DNA from 3 places in the Kineococcus endophyticus genome. Region 1 is predicted to be linked to each of the others. Evidence: predicted binding sites of a transcription regulator. Region 1 holds the regulator's gene; each other region holds the start of a gene.
What was found. Region 1 encodes LexA, which represses DNA repair genes until DNA is damaged. Its sites were predicted from a motif close to TCGAACANNTGTTCGA; they were not measured.
Positions count from the first base shown of each region.

Region 2: a site for LexA is predicted at 1,492-1,507, ahead of AB1207_RS03660 (glycoside hydrolase family 127 protein). Genes of this name have one in related genera too.
Region 3: a site for LexA is predicted at 2,405-2,420, ahead of AB1207_RS01800 (DUF6504 family protein). Genes of this name have one in related genera too.

Region 1 is NZ_JBFNQN010000005.1:96,873-103,520, forward strand. Features, by position in the region: gene AB1207_RS08255 (transglutaminase-like domain-containing protein) at 1-557, shown strand, start outside; gene AB1207_RS08260 (TraR/DksA family transcriptional regulator) at 559-909, opposite strand; gene AB1207_RS08265 (pilus assembly protein CpaE) at 981-1,436, shown strand; gene AB1207_RS08270 (proteasome assembly chaperone family protein) at 1,454-2,359, opposite strand; gene nrdR (transcriptional regulator NrdR) at 2,421-2,924, opposite strand; gene AB1207_RS08280 (LysM peptidoglycan-binding domain-containing protein) at 3,043-3,498, opposite strand; gene AB1207_RS08285 (DUF2277 domain-containing protein) at 3,689-3,958, opposite strand; gene lexA (transcriptional repressor LexA) at 4,151-4,894, shown strand; gene AB1207_RS08295 (aspartate/glutamate racemase family protein) at 4,931-5,596, opposite strand; gene AB1207_RS08300 (ATP-dependent DNA helicase) at 5,650-6,648, opposite strand, start outside.
Region 2 is NZ_JBFNQN010000002.1:287,010-293,657, forward strand. Features, by position in the region: gene AB1207_RS03660 (glycoside hydrolase family 127 protein) at 1-1,451, opposite strand, end outside; gene AB1207_RS03665 (LacI family DNA-binding transcriptional regulator) at 1,607-2,581, shown strand; gene AB1207_RS03670 (acetamidase/formamidase family protein) at 2,615-3,535, shown strand; gene AB1207_RS03675 (DNA polymerase domain-containing protein) at 3,556-4,785, shown strand; gene AB1207_RS03680 (LacI family DNA-binding transcriptional regulator) at 4,789-5,820, opposite strand; gene AB1207_RS03685 (extracellular solute-binding protein) at 5,974-6,648, shown strand, end outside.
Region 3 is NZ_JBFNQN010000001.1:368,803-375,450, reverse strand. Features, by position in the region: gene AB1207_RS01810 (DNA polymerase III subunit alpha) at 1-1,265, opposite strand, end outside; gene AB1207_RS01805 (SAV_6107 family HEPN domain-containing protein) at 1,355-1,792, opposite strand; gene AB1207_RS01800 (DUF6504 family protein) at 1,838-2,263, opposite strand; gene AB1207_RS01795 (DUF6318 family protein) at 2,612-3,259, shown strand; gene AB1207_RS01790 (PKD domain-containing protein) at 3,673-4,122, shown strand; gene AB1207_RS01785 (aminoacyl-tRNA deacylase) at 4,241-4,792, shown strand; gene AB1207_RS01780 (alpha/beta fold hydrolase) at 4,789-5,622, shown strand; gene AB1207_RS01775 (monooxygenase) at 5,632-6,324, shown strand; gene AB1207_RS01770 (carotenoid biosynthesis protein) at 6,397-6,648, shown strand, end outside.

The DNA of each region.
Region 1 (6,648 bases):
GCGACCCCGCAGCCCTCACACCGGCCGAGCGCTGGGAGTACACCCGGCCCAGCCGGTACTGCCCCTCGGACCGGCTCGCGCGGGCGGCGGCGGCGGAGTTCGCCTCGGTGCCCCGCGAGGACCTGCCGCGCGCGGTCGCGGAGTGGGTGGGGGCCCGGACGGCGTACGTCAGCGGGTCGAGCACGCCCACCGACGGCGCCCTGGAGACCTTCGTGGACCGGCAGGGCGTCTGCCGCGACTTCGCCCACCTCACCACCGCGCTGCTGCGCGCGCTGGACGTGCCCGCCCGGGTGGTGGCCGTCTACGCGCCGGGCCTGTCCCCCATGGACTTCCACGCCGTCGTGGAAGCCGCCCCGCGGGGGTCGTGGGAGGTGGTCGACGCCACCCGGCTGGCCCCGCGCCCGTCCCTGGTCCGCATCAGCGCGGGACGGGACGCGGCGGACACGGCCTTCCTCACGACCGCCGGGGACGTGCGGCTGGACTCGATGTCGGTGCTGGCGGTCGTCGACGGGGACCGGCCCGCCGACGACCACCGGAGCCTGCAGCGGCTGCGCTGACCTAGAGCTTCTCCCCGGCCAGGGTCGCCGCGTCCGGGAGCGCCTCGAGGCGCTCGGGCGGGATCGGCTGCCCGGAGACCACGGAGACGCCGTAGGTGCCGTCCTCGATCCGCTTGAGGGCGTCGTGCACGCTGTCCAGGCGTCGGCGCGCTCCCTCCAGCAGGCCTTCGTTCTCGGCGGCCTGCTGCTCGTGGGCGCCCATGTCGCCGGCGTCCTGCCCGCCCTCGGCCGCGTCCGGCGTGCTGCCGGACTCCAGCCGGGCGACGAGGTCGTCGATCGTGGTCTGCAGGTCGCGCTGCATGGTGAGGAGCCGCTCGCGGGCGGCGTCGAGGTCGAGAGAGCTGGCGTCCATGGTGGACGTTCCTACCGTGCCCGGACCGTTCCGGCACGACGGGGCGTGCGGCGGGGGTCCATGCTGGGCGGGTGATCTCCCTCGACCTCGCCCTGCGCCTCAAGGACGCCGGCCTGGCGTGGCACCCCGCCTCCGGGGACCGCTTCGTCATCCCCCACCGGGACATGGACGCCGACGTCTTCACGCTGTCCGACATGACGGTCGAGGTGCACGACCACCCGACGGGCCGCGTCATCGGCTTCAACGGGACGACGGAGTGGGCCCTGGACTCCGTCGACCAGCCCGAGGCGTGCTGGTTGCCGGCCGAGCACCAGCTGCGCGACCTGCTCGGCGACCGCTTCACGCGCCTGGAACGCCGCGCCGACGCCGAGGGTCCGCTGTACCGGGTGCTGCTGCTCGACGAGGACGGCGCCGACGCGTTCGAGGCGCGCGACGCCTCAGACGCCTACGGACAGGCTCTGCTGCACCACGTCTCGGGCGCGGCCGGGGGCAGCGTCGGGACGGACGGCGCGAGCGCCCGGACCTGAACGCGAGCCCGGGCGGCTCACTCCGGCCCGGAGTCCTCGTCGCGCTTGGCCAGGAACCGCTCGAACTCCTCGGCGATCTCGTCGGCCGTGGGCAGGAACGCACTCGCGGCGCTCGTCCCGCGCCCCTCGTCCCCGGAGGCGTCGTACTGCTCCTCCAGCGCGGTCACGACCGACGCCGCCTCGGGCGACTCGGACACCTGCCGGTCGACCTCGACGCGGGTGACCGCCGCGGCCTCCTGCAGCGCCGTGACGTCGACGGCGACGCCCGTGGCCCCGGACAGCGTGCGGACCAGGACGGCCGCGGCGTCGGGGTAGTCGCTGCCGGCGAGGTAGTGGGGGACGTGGGCGAGGACGGAGATGACGTCGCGCCCGGCCTGCGCTCCGCGCAGGTGCAGCAGCGCGGACGCGTGGCCGGGCACCTGGGCCTCGACGTCCCAAGTCCGGTACCCCTCGAGGAGCTCGGGACGGCTCGCGCTGGCCGTGACCCCGGACGGGCGCGTGTGCGGGACCGCGGTGGGGGCGGCGGACAGGACCGTGACCAGGCCGACGCCCAGCTCGTCGACGATGCGCCAGACCGCGGCGCAGAACCGTTCCCACTGCACGTCCGGCTCGGGGCCGGACAGCATGAGCAGCGAGGACCCCTCCTCGTCGAAGACCCTCAGCAGGCGCAGCCGGGGCGGTTCGACGTCGAGCCAGTTCTGGCCGCCGAAGGTCATCGTGGGGCGGCGCGCCCGGTAGTCGTGGAGCTGGTCGACGTCGAAGGTCGCGACCACCTCGTGCCGGCACGTGGCCAGCAGGTGCTCGACGGTCTGCCGGACGGCGGCGCCGGCGTCGATGAAGCCCGACAGCGCCACGACCAGAGGGGGTTCGACGAGGGCGGGGCGCTCACCCTCGTAGGAGTAGAGGGACGCCGGATCGAGCATCCGCCCATCATCGCCGCAGGCAGGACGGCACTGCGCACAGGGGTGCGCCGCGGTGGCCCGATCAGCCGGCGGTGGGCACGGGGCTCGCGTCGTCCTGCGCGACGGCCCGCAGCCCCGCCTCGCGCTCGGACCGCAGCCGGTCGATGGCCTTCTCGAAGTCGGCCAGGGAGTCGAAGGCCTGGTAGACGGACGCGAAGCGCAGGTAGGCGACCTCGTCGAGCTCCTGCAGGAAGGGCAGCGTCGCCAGCCCCACCTGGTGGGCGTCGATCTCGGCGGCCCCCTGGGCCCGGACGGCCTCCTCGACGCGGTGGGCCAGGAGCGCGATGTCGTCCTCGCTCACCGGCCGGCCCTGACAGGCCTTGCGGACGCCGGAGGCGATCTTCGCCCGGCTGAAGGGTTCGGGGGCGCCGGAGCGCTTGACCACGGTCAGGCTCGCCGTCTCGACCGTCGTGAACCGCTTGGAGCAGTTCGGGCACTGGCGACGACGACGGATGGAGGTGCCGTCGTCGGTCGTGCGGGAGTCCACGACACGAGAGTCCTCGTGCCGGCAGAACGGACAGTGCACCCCGACTTCCTCCCCCGCGACCGTTCGAGTCCTGTGGCCCAGCCTCGACCGTACGTCGCGGCGGGCGCTCACAGCAACACAGCCGTCCTGGCGCGGGGTGGGCACCGGGGGCTCCACGTCAGTGCCGGTCGGGCCGGCTCGGCATCGTGAGGCGCTGCCCCGCCTCCAGCGTCATGGAGGGCAGGCCGTTGAGGTCGACGATGTCGCCGGCCACCTCGCGCCAGTCCTCCGTCGGCGCCCACTGCGTCGCGATCGAGGAGAGCGTCTGGCCGGGGGCGACCGTGACGACGACCGGAGCCGGGGCCCGGTCGACCCCGGCCGACGCCCCCGTGAACGCGCCGGTGACGGCGACGACGGCACTGGTCAGCGCCGTGGCGGCGGTGCACGTGACGAGCAGGCGACCGCGACGGGTCAGCCGGAGCGGGCGGCGGGCGGTCGCGCGCTCGGCGGGACGCTCGACGACGGGGCGGGCGCAGCGCGGACGGCGGACGGGCCGGGGACGGCGGGCCGGACGGGCGCCGCCGGCGAACGGCGCGGGGGCCGCGAAGGACGGGGCGAGGGCGGTGGTGCTCACGAGCGTGGACCTCCATCTCGGGGGCGCCTGCTCGAACGGGTGTTCGACCGGGCACGTCTGTTCTACCACCGTTCGAACGGTGGAGCGCAACCCCCGGAGCCCGGGACGGGCGAGGGGGTGACGCCGACAGACGTTGCCACCGACCTCCGACAGACGGCCTGACCTGCGAGGACGCTCGAAGGACCGCCTCTCAGGACGCGTAGCGCTTGGCCGCCCGTTCGCGCGCCCGGGCCGCCTCGACCTCGCGGTCCTTGGGCGGGGCGCTCGTCACGAGGTCGTCGAGCAGGTGGGCGGTCGCGTGCGCGACGGCCGCCACGGCCCGGTCGAAGGCCTCCTGGTTGCGCGCCGACGGGCGGGTGGTCCCGGCGACCTTGCGGACGTACTGCAGGGCGGCGGCCTGCACCTCCTCCGACGTGGCGGGCGGAGCGAAGTTGTGCAACTGGCGGATGTTCCGGCACATGCTCCGACCCTAGGCACCGGCAGGGGCCTGCGACAGGCCCGCAACAGGCCCGCGACAGGGACGCGACGGGGTTCGCGCGAGGACGGGCGACACGCCGGTTCGAACACCTGTTTGATCATCGCGGGCGCGCTGGCTACCGTGGCGGCCACCGGAGCACCTCCGGTCCGGGCGAACCGCAGACAGGAGCAGGACGTGGCCGACGCGCTGGACGGAACGACGGACGCAGCGGGCGAGGACGCCGACACCCTCGGGACGGTCCACGAGTTCCCGGACGCCCCCGTGGTCCGCGACGGCCTGACGAACCGCCAGCGGCGCGTGCTGCACGCCATCAAGGAGTGCGTGGAGTCGCGCGGGTACCCGCCGAGCATGCGCGAGATCGGTCAGGCCGTCGGGCTCACGAGCCCGAGCAGCGTGGCCCACCAGGTGAAGACGCTCGAGAAGATGGGGTACCTGCGCAAGGACCCGCGACGTCCGCGCACCCTCGAGGTCGTGACGCCCGCCCCGCAGTTCGGCTGGGGGCTCATCTCCGGGGTGGAGGGCACCGCCGACGACGGCCGTCCCACGCCGACGTACGTGCCGCTCGTGGGACGCATCGCCGCCGGTGGCCCCATCCTCGCCGAGGAGCTCGTCGAGGAGGTGTTCCCCCTGCCCGCGCAGCTCATCGGTGCGGGTGAGCACTTCATGCTCCGGGTCGTCGGGGAGTCGATGATCGACGCCGCCATCTGCGACGGCGACTGGGTCGTCGTGCGCCAGCAGCCCACGGCCGACAACGGTGACGTCGTCGCCGCCATGATCGACGGCGAGGCCACCGTGAAGGTGTTCCAGCGCAAGGACGGTCACGTCAAGCTGCTGCCCCGCAACCCGCTCTTCGAGCCCATCGACGGCGACGAGGCGACGGTCCTCGGCAAGGTCACCGCGGTCCTGCGCAGCCTCTGACGTCCCCGGTCCCGCCGGGCACCGTGCCCGGCGGGGTCAGCGGACGGGCTGGACCAGCTCGACCGCCGCCTCGATCGCCAGCCGCGGCGAGGTGAGCACGGGAACGTGCAGGTCGCGCAGCAGGGGCGCCGCGTCGAGCATGCTCGCCTGCGCCAGCACGACGACGTCCACGGGCGGGTCGAGCGGCAGGACCGCTCGGCGCACGGCGTCGGCGACCCCCGTGGTGTAGGTCAGGAGGTCGCCGGCCTCGAAGGCCGACCAGGTGTCCGTGCAGCGCACCTCGACGAACTCCACCGCGCGCCCCGTGGTCGCCGCGCACTCGTGCAGCAGCGGCATGAGGGTGGCGGCGGCCTCGTCCAGGGAGGCCACGACCGCGACGCGCCGCCCGGCGAGCACGGCGGCCTCGGCCATCGGACGGTCGACGCGCACGACGCGCAGCCCCATCTCGGCGCCGACCTGCTTGGCGGTCGGGCCGAGCGTGGAGCACGTGCACACGACGACGTCGGCGCCCTCGGCCACGAGCCGGCGCAGCCGGTCCGCGAGCGCCGGACGCACGCTGTCGACGCCGTGCGAGCGGGCTGCGGTCAGCAGCCCGGTGTCGACGAGGTGCTGGCCGGTGACGGTGTCGTCACGCTCGGCCAGGAGATCGCTGAAGGTGCGCACGTGCGCGTGCGCGGAGTGGAGGAAGCCGACGGTGGCCACCCCCCGAGGATGCCACGGAGCGCCCGTCCCGGCGCCAGGGGTCGGGGTTCTCGTCACCCGCTCAGCCTCCGCAACGAGGCCAGGACCGTGTCCGTGGACGTCGTGGGCCAGAAGTCCGGCAGGGACTCGCGCAGGAACCCCCCGTACCGGGCGGTGGCCAGGCGGGAGTCGAGCACCGCGACGACCCCCTTGTCCCCCGTGGCCCGGATGAGCCGGCCCGCCCCCTGGGCGAGGCGGACGGCGGCGTGGGAGACCGAAACGGTGAGGAACCCGTTGCCGCCCGCGGCGTCCACGGCCCGCGACCGGGCCGACATCAGCGGGTCGTCCGGGCGCGGGAAGGGGATGCGGTCGATGACGACGAGGGAGCAGCTGTCCCCCGGCACGTCGACGCCCTGCCACAGGGACAGCGTCCCGAACAGGGACGTCGCGGGGTCGTCGGTGAAGTCCCGGACGAGCTTGGGCAGCCGGTCGTCGCCCTGGCAGAGCACGGGGGTGGAGAGCCGGCCGCGCAGCGCCTCGGCGGCCTCCTCCGCCGCCCGGCGGGAGGAGAACAGCCCCAGCGTCCGGCCGCCGGCGGCCTCGACGAGCGCGGCGAGCTCGTCGAGGGCCGCCTCGCGCGCCCCCGCGCGTCCCGGCGGGGGCAGGTGGCGGGCGACGTAGAGGATCCCCTGGCGGGGGTAGTCGAAGGGGCTGCCCACGTCGACGCCCGTCCACGGCGTCCCCGACCCCTTCGGGCCCTTGAGGCCGAAGGCGCCGGCGACGGGGTCGAAGGAACCTCCGAGCGTCAGCGTGGCCGAGGTGGCCACGACGGTGCGCTCGGTGAAGAGCCGCTCGCGCAGCAGCCCGGCGACGGACAGCGGGGCGATGTGCAGGGAGGGGGCTCGGGAGGCGGGGCCGAAGCCGGCGGTCACCCAGGCGACGTCGAAGCTGTCCTGCGCGCCCCGGCCCACGTCGGCGGCCAGGCGCTCGGCCACGGAGAAGACCTCCTGCACCGCGGCGCGCGCCAGGTGCCGGGCGCCGCGGGACTCCGGGTCCTCCTCCTTGCCCGCGCC
Region 2 (6,648 bases), on a different contig from region 1:
AGCTCGAACTCCCCGGGGGAGTCCAGCACCTCGACGCGGACGGTCCCGTCCCAGGGGTAGTCGGTGCTCACGCGGAGCCGGACCCCGCCGGCCTCGACCTCACCCGTCGTGAACTGGTGCAGCTGGACCCCGGGAACCCCGTCACGGTCGGCGCTCGTCGCGACGTAGGCGTCGAGCTGGGACAGCGTCCGCATGATGTTCGGCGGGCAGCAGGCGCAGTCGAACCAGGGCCGCCGGCCGTGCGCGACGCTGCGTTCCTCCTCGGCGTGCGCACCGTGCCGCAGCTGCAGGGCGTTGACGTAGAAGTACTCCGTCCCGGCCAGGGACACCCCGGGCAGGAAGGCGTTGTAGAGGGTCCGCTCGACCAGGTCGGCGTAGCGCGCCTCCCCCGTCGCCAGCAGCAGGCGGTAGCTCCACTGCACGCTCGCGATCGCCGCGCAGGTCTCGGCGTAGGCGCGGTCGGGGCCGAGCTCGTAGTGGTCGCCGAACTGCTCCCAGTCCCAGCGCGCCCCGATGCCGCCCGTCACGTACGTCTTCGAGGCGAGCATCCCCTCCCACTGGCGCACGAGGGCGTCGAGCAGTTCCGCGTCGCCGGTCTCGGCGGCCACGTCCGCCGCGCCGGCCGTGAGGTAGACGGCCCGGACCGAGTGGCCCTCGGGTGAGGTGGCCTCGCGCACGGGCACGCGGTCGGAGAAGTACGTCGGTTCGGAGTCGTGCTTCGTCTGGATGATGCCGTGCCCGCGGGCGTCGACGAACCAGCGCGCGAGGTCGAGGTAGGCGCGGTTCCCGGTCTCGCGGAACAGCTCGACCAGACCCATCTCGACGACGGGGTGTCCGTCGACCTCCTCGGTCTTCCCCGCCCCGAAGGTCGCGACGAGGTGGTCGGCGAGCTTGACGGCGACGTCGAGCAGGCCGTTGTCGCCCGTGCTGCGGTGGACGGCGACGGCGGCCTGGAAGAGGTGCCCGGCGCAGTAGTGCTCGTGGCTCCAGTGCAGGTCGGTGTAGCGCTCGCCCTTCCCGCGGACCTGCTGGACGGAGTCGAGGTAGCCGTCCTCGGCCTGCGCGGCCGCGACGACGGCGGTGACCTCGCGGATCCAGCCGAGGACCTCCTCGTCGGCCTCGCGGCCGTACTCCCACCCCGCCGCCTCGAGCCACTTGTAGACGTCGGAGTCCATGAAGATCGGGCCCTTGGCCTCGCCCTGCTCGATCCCGGCGGCGATGCGCAGGTTCCGCAGGTTCCCGGCGGTCTCGAGCTTCTCGTAGCCCGTCCGGATCGCCTGGCGGCGGTTGGCCTGCATGCGCTCGAACCAGAAACCGCCGGTGCTGCGCGAGGCGCCGAGCGGGACGGGCTGCAGCGCCACGGCCGCGTCCGCGGTCGGGGCGACGGGCGCGTTCACCGGGGAGGTACCGGGCGTGACGGTCAGGTCCGGTCCAGCGGTCGTGCTGGTCATGAGCTCTCCATCGAGGCGGTGCCGGCGTGTCCGGAAACTCCGGAACACGTTTTCTGCTCCGAATCTAGAACGGGCGCCCTGGCCCGTCAAGAGCGCGGTAGTCTGCTGCGACTCAACGGGTCGGGAGGTGGGCAGTGACGGAAAGCGTCGTTCCGGTGCGGATCGTGGACGTCGCCGCGCTGGCGGGCGTCTCGGCGGGGACGGCCTCCAAGGCGCTCAACGGGACGGGGCAGCTGCGCGCCGAGACCCGCGACCGCGTGCGCCGGGCGGCCGAGCAGCTGGGGTTCACCCCGGACCCGGTCGGACGGGGCCTGTCCTCCGGGCGCAGCTACACCGTCGGGCTCATCACCACCGACAGCTTCGGCCGCTTCTCGATCCCCGTCATGCTCGGCGCGGAGAACGCGCTGGGCGCCGGGGAGATGAGCGTCCTGCTGTGCGACAGCCGCGACGACCCGCTGCGCGAGCAGCACTACCTGCGGACGCTGCAGGCACGGCGGGTCGACGGGATCATCGTCACGGGCCGGCGCACCGACCCGCGGCCGCCGCTGGCCGCCAGCGTCCCGGTCGTCTACGCGTTCACGCCCTCGCAGGACGCCCGGGACACCTCGCTCGTCGCCGACCAGGCGGCCGGCGCCGCCGACGCGGTCCAGCACGTCCTGGACCTCGGGCGCCGCCGCGTCGCGCACGTCACCGGTCCGGCCGACCACCACGCCACCCGCGTGCGCGCCGAGGCCGCCGAGCGGACGGCGGGCGAGGCGTTCGCCGGGCCCGTGCTGCACGGCGACTGGAGCGAGCGCTGGGGACGGCTGGCCGCGGACCTGCTGCTGCGCCGACACCCCGACCTCGACGCGGTGACGTGCGGCAGCGACCAGATCGCGCGCGGCCTGTGCGACGGGCTGCGCGACGCGGGCCGCCGGGTGCCGCAGGACGTGGCCGTCGTCGGGTTCGACGACTGGGACGTCATCGCCCTGGCGTCGCGGCCACCGCTGACGACCGTGAACCTCGGCCTGGAGGCCCTGGGACGGCGCGCGGGGGAACTCCTGCTGCAGGCCGTGGCCGGAGAGCCCTCTCCCGGGACGACGACGCTCCCGACCCGGCTCGTGGTGCGGGAGTCGACGGTTCCGGCCTGAGCGTGGCGTCCCCGTCGGGGAGAGGATCAACCCGTGACTCCCGCACAGCAGGTCCTCCGCCCGGCGCCCGGCACCGTCACCGACGCCTTCGACCCCGCGCTGGAACCGGTCCTCACGGTCGACAGCGGCGAGCGCTTCACCGTCGAGGCCCTCGACGCGCACGGGTTCACCCGTCGGCCCGAGCACCCCGGCGCCCCCACCCCGCGCCTGCTCGAGGACGCCGAGGGGCACTGCCTCACCGGCCCGGTCGCCGTCCGCGGCGCCGAACCCGGCGACGTCCTGGCGGTGACGTTCCACTCGATCCGCACGGGCGACTGGGGCTGGACGGTCGCCGGCATGGACACCCCGCTGAACCAGCGGCTCGGCACCACCGGACGCGTGGACCTGCTGTGGGACGTCGACGGCGGGACCGCGACGAACCAGCTGGGGTTCACGGTCGACACCGCCCCGTTCCTCGGTGTCGTGGGGACGACGCCGGCCGCGCCCGGGCGGCACTCGACGATCCCCCCGCGGCCCGGTCACGGCGGGAACGTCGACTGCCGGTCCCTCGTCGCGGGCTCGACGCTGTTCCTGCCCGTGCACGTCCCGGGCGCGTTGCTGTGCCTCGGCGACGGGCACGCCGCGCAGGGCGACGGTGAGGTCTGCGGCACCGCGGTGGAGTGCGCGACGACGACGGAACTCACCGTCTCCGTCGTCGCCGACCCGGCCCTGCCCACCGTGCACGCGGTGACCCCGACCGAGCGGATCACGTTCGGCTTCGACGCCGACCTGAACGCCGCCACCGACGCGGCCCTGGGGGACCTCGTGACGTGGGTGGCCGCCGAGCACGAACTCGACCGCCTGACCGCGCTGGCCCTGCTGAGCAGTTGCGCGGACCTGCGCGTCACGCAGGTCGCGAACCGCACGTGGGGCGTGCACGCCGTCCTGCGCCACGACGCCCTGCGCCGGAGCTGAGCGGCCCCTAGTCTGCGGACGTGGCGTCCACGCAGCACGTCCTGGAGCTCGCCGGCCGCGAGGTGAGGATCACCAGCCCCGACAAGGTGGTCTTTCCGCAGACCGGGACGACGAAGCTCGACCTCGTCCGCTACTACCTGACGGTCGCCGACGGGGCGCTGCGCGGGGTGCGGGGGCGGCCCATGGTGCTCAAGCGCTTCGTCAAGGGCATCGAGGCCGAGGCGGTGTTCCAGAAGCGGGCCCCGGAGAAGCGGCCCGACTGGATCGAGGTCGCCGAACTCCACTACGCCCGCGGGACGTCGGCCGCCGAGACGGTCGTGCGGGACGAGGCCTCGCTCGCCTGGGTGCTCAACCTCAACTGCGTGGACCTCAACCCCCACCCCGTGCTGGCCGAGGACCTCGACCACCCGGTGGAACTGCGGATCGACCTCGACCCCCAGCCCGGGGTGGACTGGCACCAGATCGTCGACGTCGCGTTCGTCGCCCGCGACGTGCTGGCCGACCACGGGCTCACCGCGTGGCCCAAGACGTCCGGTTCCCGGGGTTTCCACGTCTACGCCCCCATCGACCCCGGCGTGTGGTCCTACCCGCAGGTGCGGCTCGCGGCCGAGACCGTGGCGCGCGAGGTGGAGAACCGCGCCGAGGGCCTGGCCACGAGCCGCTGGTGGAAGGAGGAACGCGGCGAAGGCGTGTTCGTCGACTTCAACCAGAACGCCAAGGACCGCACCGTCGCCTCGGCCTACTCGGTGCGCGCGCTGCCGGACGCCCGGGTCTCGACGCCCCTGACGTGGGACGAGGTGCGCGACGTGCGGCCCGAGGACCACACGGTCCTCACCGTCCCGCGGCGCTGGGCCGAACTCGGCGGTGACCCGTGGGCGGGCATGGACGGGACCGGGGGTTCCCTGCAGGCGCTGCTCGACCTCGCCGAACGGCTCGGCCCGGCGGAGAAACCCCCGAAGGGCACCGGTTCGCGGACGAAGACCATGCCGCTCATCGAGGTCGCCCGGGCCCGGACGAAGCCCGAGGTCCTGGCCGGCCTGGAGTCGTGGAAGGCCAAGCACCCCGACGTCGTCCCGCTGCTGGCCGAGGCCGACGTGCTCGTGGACGGCATGCGCGGCAGCAGCTCCCTCTGGTACCGGGTGCGCGTCAACCTGCAGCACGTGCCCGAGGACCAGCGGCCGGAGCAGGCCGAGCTCGAGGTCGACTACGACCCGTGGGCCACGTACCGCGGACGCCAGCAGCGGCGCTGAAGGTCAGGCCGTCCCGCGCGGGGTGAACACGTGCTCGACCCAGCGCGTCTGCGGTTCCCTTCCCGACGTCGGGTCCCTCAGTGCCCTCACCGCGAGGTCGACGGCCTGCCGCGCGACCTCGTGCCGGTCGACGGCCAGCGTCGTCAGCTGCGGGGTGACGAACGTGCCGAGCGACAGCCCGTCGATCCCCACCAGGCGGACGTCACGGGGCAGCGAGACACCCTGCTCGACGAACGTGGCGAGCGCACCGACGGCGAGGATGTCGTTCCAGGCGAACACCGCGTCCGGCAACCCCCGGCGCAGCAGCCCGAGGGTGGCCTGCCGCGCCGTCTCGACGTCCTGCCCGCCGGCGTGCAGCACCTCGACGGCGATCCCGACGTGCCGCAACGAGGAGGCGATGGACTCACCCCGTTCGTTGGTGCGGCCGGGGCGGTCGGCGTCGAGGACGACGGCGGTCCGCGTGCCGACGCCGGCCAGGTGCGCCGCCGCGTCGCGCAGGGCGGCCCGCGGGTCGAGGCGGACCGCGTGCGCCCCGGGAGCGCGCCCGTTCGGCGCCGGGTCGACGGTGACGACGGTCATGCCGCTGAGCGCGTCGGCCCACACCTCGCTCGGGCCGAGGTACCCCAGCACGGCGTCGACCTGGCTGGCGAGGTCGACGAGCAACCGCTGCTGGTCCGTCGCGTAGGCGGTGTCCACGAGCACGACGTTCCAGCCCAGCTCCCCCGCGTACCGGACGGTGGCCGCGGCGAACTCGGGGTAGTACGGGTTGGCCAGGTCGGACACGACGAGGCCGAGGGTGTCGTGCGTCGCCCGGGCCAGGCCGCGACCGAACCGCGAGGGCCGGTAGTTCAGCTCCTTGGCGGCCGCGAGCACCCTCGCCTTCGTCGCGGCGCTGATGCCCTCCATGTCGTTCATGGCCCGCGTCACCGTCTGGCGCGACACGCTCGCGGCGGTGGCGACGTCCTCGATGGTCGCAGCGCTGCGCCGCGCTCGACGGACCCTCTCCTCGACGCGTTCGCCCTGGTCAGCCGTCACACGAACCCTCGCTCCCTGGTCTGGACACCCGGCACGCATCATCGCGCGCCTTGACAGCGTCCCTGGCCGGTGGCACCGTCCTACCACTCCGTGAGCGCTCACGGAAGCACGGCCGAAGATCTCGACGAAGAGAGTGGGCTGGTTGGATTGCACGTGACGTCTCCCCCGCCGGGGGTCGCCTCCGGCCGTCCCCCCTCCCGCCGCGCGCTCCTGCGGGCCGGGTTGGCCGGGGCGGCCGGCATCCCCCTGACGGCCGCGCTGACCGGCTGCGGGTCGGGCACCTCGATCTCCAGCGACCCGGCCGAACTGGTCCTGTGGTACTGGAACCGGTCGATCGCCCCGAGCCTGCTGCAGAAGGCGGCCGAGCAGATCCCCGGAACGTCCAAGCGCCTGCGCGCCGACGTCATCGGCGGCGCCTTCGACAGCAAGCTGCGCACGGGGTTCGCCGCGCGGGCCTACATCCCCGACCTCACCGCCGTGAACTCCAACGCCGCGCTGTACTTCCCCACCGAGGACCAGTTCGTCAACCTGGACGACTACGGCGCCCAGGACTTCAAGGGCGACTACTACGACTGGAAGTGGAATCTCGGACGCACCCCGAGCGGCCGCTTCCTCTTCTTCCCCATGGACACCGGCCCGACCGGGTTCTTCTACCGGACCGACCTGTTCGAGGCCGCGGGGATGCCGTCGCAGCCCGACGAGGTGTCGGCTGCGGTGCGGACGTGGGACGACTGGATCGCCTTCGGGAAGCAGCTGCGGGAGAGCAGCGACGTCGCGCTCGCCGGCAACGCCGTCATGGTCTTCAACCAGTTCGTCAACGCCTCACCC
Region 3 (6,648 bases), on a different contig from region 1:
CCGCGGGCGGCGACCCGGACGCCCATCGAGCGGGTGAGGTCGCAGACGTCGGCGACGGTGAGGAAGTAGCTGGCGAACCCGACCTTGCGGATGATGTCGAGCTCGTCGTCGAGGCGGCGCAGGACCTTCGCCTCTCCCTTGAGGTCCGCCCCCGGGTACCGGCGGGCGATCCCGGCCTCGCAGCGGGCGCGCAGGACCGCGTCCTGGTCGGTGTCGCGGGTCAGCCCGAGCGCCTCGGGGTCGGGCAGGTGGTGTCCCCCGATGCCGAGGTCGGTGGCCGGGTCCTGCACGGCGCGGGCGGCGAGCCCGGCGGTGGTGGTCAGCAGGTCGGCGGCCGCGGACGGGTCGCCGACGGCGTGGGCGACGTCGGCCGCGGTGCGGACCATGTCGACGCTGGGCAGGAGGTGGCCCTGCCCGCTGACCCGGTCGGTGTGCCGGGTGTCGAGCGGCACGAGGCGGCGGACCGCGTCGAGCAGGTCGGCGGTCAGGCCGCCGTCCGGCCCGGCCGAGCGGACGGCGGCCGTCAGGACAGCCGGAACCCCTGCGGCGCGGGCGAAGGAGAGCATCCGGGCGGCGTGCTCGACGCTGCCGGCCGTGCCCGGCGGGGCGTGGTGGCAGACCACCTCCACGTGCAGCGAGCCAGCCGGCAGCACCTCGCGCCACCGGCGCAGGACCGCGTGGGCGAGGTCCTCCCGGCGGGCCAGCAGTGCCCGGCCGAGTTCGGACCCCGGCCCGAGCAGGACCGCCAGTGAAGGGCGGCCGTCGGAGCCGCCCGCGTGGGCGGCGACGAGGTCGAGGCTGCTGACGGGGGTGCCCCGTTCCCCGCCGAGGTGGGTGGCGCTCACCAGTCGGCACAGCGCCGCCCAGCCCCGTCCCGCTCCGGCGTCATCGGCCCCGAGGGCCAGGACGGTGACGCGCGGGAGCCTGAGGTCGACGGCCGCCCCACCGCGGACCGGGGCGCGGGACGCCGTGCGGCGCACCGCGACGGAGGGATCGGCCCAGGCGGGCAGACCGTCGGCCAGCCCCGTCGGGGTGGTGGCCAGGTCGACCCCGAGCACGGGAGCCAGACCGGCCTCACCGCAGGCGCGGACGAACTTCACGGCGCCGTAGAGGCCGTCGCGGTCGGTCAGCGCCAGGACGGGCATGCCGAGGTCGGCGGCCCGGGCCACGAGGGCGGAGGGGGTGGAGGTGCCGTACCGCAGGGAGTACCCCGAGGCGACGTGCAGGTGCGGGAACGGTGCGGCGGGTGGAGCGAGGGTGGTCATGGGACGTCCTTCTGGAACGCGCCCGTGGGGAAGACCGGGTGGTGCGGGAGTTGCTGGACCGTACGGGTGGAGCGGTGGAGCGGGCGCGGTCAGCCGGCGAGCGGCTGGAGGGCGCTGAGACCGAGCGTGACCTCGACGACGCGGTGGAACTGCTCGGCGTGGGCCAGGAGGTCGTCGGCGGCCGCGGCGTCCACGACCCCGGTGCGGCCGGCCTCGACCGCAGACCGGACCGCGGCCGTCGCGGCGAACCGGTCGGCCCACTCCTGCAGGCCCGGGTCGAGGGCGGGCAGCATCTCCCAGACGCTGCGCGGCCCCCCGCTGCGCCGGCCGCGGGCGGGCCGGCCGTGCACGGCGACGATCGCGGCCCCGGCCCGCAGGGCGGCCAGGTGGGCGTGGACGTAGCGCTCGGCGACGTCGTCCGTGCGCAGCGCCGCGATCAGCTCGTCCTCGCAGCGAGCGAGGAGGTCGAGGGCGGCCGTCGTCAGCGGGCGCGGGACGCCCGCAGGGACGTCGAAGGTGGTGGGCATCGCGTTCTCCTCCGGTCGTGCGGTCTGGTCTGGCGGTCGGTGGTGTCAGTCGCTGACGCGCAGCAGCTGCCAGTCCCCCGACGCTTCGGACGAAGAGGTACCAGCGACCTCCGACACGGCCGCCGTCCCCGGGGCGACGGCGCGGGCGAGGTCGTAGACGCCGGCGCCGCCCGCCCGGCCGACGCTGGCCTCGACGCGGAAGACCTCGCGTTCGAGGTCGCCGATCTCGAGGACGCGGCGGCGGGCGGGCCGCCCGCCCGGGCCGGTGGCGTCGGAGTCGGTGACGTCACCGTGGACAGCGGCCACGGCCGCGTGCTCCCACCAGGCGCTGCGCTCGCGCCAGCGGGAGAGGACTTCGCGGACGACGTAGAGCCGCCCGCGCCAGATGAACTGCACGGGGGTCTCCTCCCCCTCGTCCGCATCGCCGTAGCGGACGTGCACCGCGTCGGAGAACCGTCGCACCGTCGTCACCCTTCCCCTGTCTCGAGCCGGCACCGCGGCGGAGCGCGCGGTGCGGCGAGCCGGGGGAAGCGGCTCGCGAGCACGCACTCGGGGCGCGGCCCGCGGAGCTTCCCCTCTCCCCGGACCGCGCCTCGAGCGGTCTCATCATGTTCGAACACCGGTTCGAACACATCTCGAAGCTACACCACCGCCCTCAGGACGCGTCAACGGCGAACCGGGTTGTCCACACGACACAGCGTCGAGCCTCGGCGACGGAGGGTCACTGGCCGCGAGGGGTCACCCGGACGGCCCAGCACTTATCCACAGCACCCCGTCCAGCGGCTCCGCACGCCCCCGGAACGTGCGACCGTGCCTGGCGTGATCCCAGCCCGCCCCCTCGTCGCGACCGCCGCCGGCCTCGCCCTCGCCGGCCTGCTCGCGGGGTGTTCGCAGGAGGCGCCGGCGGCCCCGGCACCCGCCGCGGCGGCGACCTCGACAGCGGCCTCGACACCTGGGGGAACTCACCACGAGCACGGCGACGCGCAGGCCACCAGAACGCCCGAGATGAGGGACGACCCGACTCTTTCTCCCGCGACAGCAGGAGTTTCTGTCCCTACGCTGGATGAGCGCGCCAAAGTGCAGGACGAAACTGGAGCAAGCCTCTTCGCTGCATACTTCCTACGCGTCCTCAACCACGCTCGGGAAACGGCTGACTCATCGACCTTGCGTTCGATCTCGGTCGAGTCGTGCACCGGATGCAGGTTCTACTCGGACGTCATCGACGAGTACCGCGAGAAGGGGTACACAACTCCTCAGTTCGTGTTGCAGTTCACCGGCACGAGCATCGACGCATGGGATCCAGCATCTGACTACGCGAAACTCACGGTCACTGTCGATCGACCGGCATACAACACGTTCGACCGAAATGGTTCGATGATCAGCTCTGATGAAGCCGCCCCCGACTCCGAGTTCTGGATGGAAGTCGTCTGGCAGCAAGGACACTGGATGGCGCTGGAGGTTGAGTGACATTGCACCTCAACCGCCTCCGGGTCCACATCTCGACAGTGCTCCTGTCCGCCCCCCTGGTCTTGGTGCTCGACGCAAACCCAGCCAGCGCCGCGCGTCCCCTGCACGACTCCTCCGCCATCGCAGCTGACGACAATGTTTCGATCACAGCAAGGAGGGTCAAGAAACCCGCCGCTGCAAGTCCACAACATGGCTCTCGCCGAACAGGCGCCCCACCCACCACCGTCGTCCGCACCCCGGCCTGCGGTCGCAACGGACCGGAGGGGAGTTTCGGCGACGACTTCTGCGGGGCGTCGCGCGCCAACTGCCCGCCGGGCCAGACGTTCTCGACGACGTGGACGCGGACGGGCGACGCGGCGCAGTGGATCAACCAGGGGACGCGCTGCACGACCGGGGCCGCGGACGCGGCGCCCGTGGTCCTGCCGACGGTGACGGTCTCGGACCTGCGGCGGGTGGGGTTGCCGGCGAGCCCGGTGCACCTGCAGCCGGACGACGGCCAGGCCCTCCTCAACGTCCCCCTCGTCCTGCGCACGACGGGCGGGACGGTGGTCCGCGACACGACGGTCCTGGGTTTCCCGGTCCGCATCCGGGCGACGCCGACGAGCTGGACGTGGGACCTGGGCGACGGCAGCCGGCTCGGACCGACGAGCGACCCGGGACGGGCGTACCCGCGCCAGACGCTCACGCACACGTACACCACCCCCGGCGACCGGACGGTGACGCTGACGACGACGTGGTCCGGGGAGTACTCCATCGCGGGGCTGCCGTACCGACCCGTCGAGGGGACGGCGACCACCGTCTCCCCCGGCGTCGGCGTCCACGTCCTCGCCGGGCGGAACGTCCTGACCGCTCCGGACGACTGAGGGACCGCCTCTCGTGCGTGACGTCCCGACACCCCCGAGGACCCGGGAGGTGCTGCAACGTCACACACGGCGTCGCTCGGCGCGACGGGGGGCGAGAACGGTTCTACGCTGAGGGTGCATGAGGTGGACGGTGCGCCAGGGACCCGCCGAGGGCGGCGGCTCACTGACGACCGCACCCTCAGGACCCTCCCTCTCCGTGCTCGCCGTCCCGGCCGTCGAGAGCACCGCCGAGGCGCTCCTCGACCTCGACGCGGCAGGCGGTGTCGTCGAGGTCCCCGCGACGCTGCAGGGCCCGGCCGGGCTCGCCCGCCACCTCGGCGTCCCGCTGGCCGCGGTGGCCGCCACCGCCGTCCTGCGCACCCGGGACGACCGGCACCTCTTCGTCATCTCCTCCGCGGCGCACCCGCTCTTCGCCCCGGCGCTGGCGGCCGTGCTGTGCGAACCGGAGCTGTTCCAGGACGACGACACGGACGTGCTGCGCCGCACCGGGTCCGTCCTCGGGTCGGCGTCACCGCTGGGACTGGCCGAGCCGCTGCCGACCTTCGTCGACGTCGCCCTCGCCCCCCACCCCCAGGTCTGGGTCCCGGCGGGCCACCCGCACGCCGTCTTCCGCACCCGCTACGACGAACTCCTCCGCCTCACGAGCGGACACCCCGTCGAACTCGGATGACCCACCGCACCGGGACGAGCGGACTGCTCGAGGGCTTCGCCGTCCACCGCGCCGGGTCGACCGACCCCGCCGACCCCCTGCTGGTCCTCGTGCACGGGCTCGGTGGCGCCGCCACGGCGTGGTCGCTCGTCGTGCCCCACCTCGCCGCCGACCACCGCCTCCTCCTGCTGGACCTGCCGGGGCACGGCCAGGCCCCGCCGGTCCCGCCGGGTTCCATGACCCCCCGGTCGCTGGGGAACCGGTTGCACCGCTTCGCGACGGCGCAGGGCGAACCGGTGCACCTCGTGGGTCACTCCCTCGGCGGGTGGGTGACGCTGGAGGCCGCGGCCGGGGAACGCGACGGGGTGGTCGCGGACGTCACGGCCTTCACCCCGGCGGGGTTGTGGTCCACCCCGCGACGGCGGCCACCGCTGCTGCCCACCGGTCAGCAGTTCGCGCGCTGGGCCGGCCGGTTGCCGCCGCAGGTCCTCACCACGCGGCTCGGGGTCACGCTCGCGCTGGCGACGACGAGCACGGCCCCGCGCAACCTGCCCGCCGAGGTGGTGCGCGAGGCCCTGCGGGCCATCGCCACCGCGCCCGGCTACGTCGCCGCCGACGCGGGCATCGCGACGGGCGCCTTCACCCGCGCGTCCGAGGTCCGGGCCCCCGTGACGGTGGTGGCGGGCGGACGCGACCGGGTGCTGCCGCCTGAGTTCTGCCGCCGGGAGGCGGCCCCCGCGCACACGCGCTGGATCGAGTGGCCGGACTGCGGGCACGTCCCGACGTGGGACCACCCCGCCGAGTGCGCCCGGGTGGTGCGCGAGCAGGTGGACGGTCCCGACCGCGGATAGCCTCACCGCGTGAGACCCCCGGAACTCGTGACGCTGGACGTCTGGACCGTTGCGGCGCACGACGTTCCCCGCGCCGTGTGGCGGATGGCGGCGGACCGCCGCGCTCTGCGGCGGCTGCCCGGGGCCGGTTTCGCCAAGCTCCTGGGCACCGGGGACGGCCGCACCTTCACCGTCCGCGACGCCGACCCGCTGCGCTGGGCGGCGCTCGTGGCGTGGGACTCGGCCGCCGACGCCGACCGGTTCGACGGCTCGGCGCCGGCGCGCGCCTGGGGCCGGATAGCCCGCGAGCACGCGCAGTTCCGCCTCGCCCCGGCCGGCAGCCGCGGGCGGTGGTCCGGCCGCGAACCCTTCGGCGCTACCGCGCACCCCCCGCAGGACGGCCCCGTCGCCTCCATCACCCGCGCCCGGCTCCGGCCGACCCGGGCGGCCTCGTTCTGGCGGGCGGTGCCGCCGGTGGCCGAGGAGCTGCACACCGTGCCGGGCCTGCGCTGCGCGTTCGGGATCGGGGAGGCGCCGCTGGGCTACCAGGGGACGTTCTCCCTGTGGGACTCGACGGACGCGCTGCGCGAGTTCGCCCACCGCCGGGCCGCCCACCGCGACGTCATGCAGCGCACGCCCACGGAGGGCTGGTACGCCGAGGAGCTGTTCGCCCGGTTCGGGGTGGTCGAGGTCCGCGGCACCCTGGACGGTCGCACCCCGTGAACCCCGTGGAACCGGAGGACGTCGTCCGGCCCCGGAGGGCCCGTGTCGGACCCCGCTCCTAGAGTGCTCGCCGTGCCCTCCTCCCTGTCCCGGACGCTCAGCGGTGCCCTCGCGGCCGGGGCCGTGCTCACCCAGGTCGCTCACCCGTTGCTGCGCGGGGAGAGGTTGCGCCGGACCACGATCGGGTCGGTCGTCGCCTTCGCGGCGGCGTCGGTGACGGACGCCGCACGTCGGGGCGGGCCCCGCGCGGCCGCGACGACGCTCGCCGTCGCCGGGGGTCTCGGGCTCGTCGCCGAGGCCGTCGGGACGCGGACGGGCCGCCCC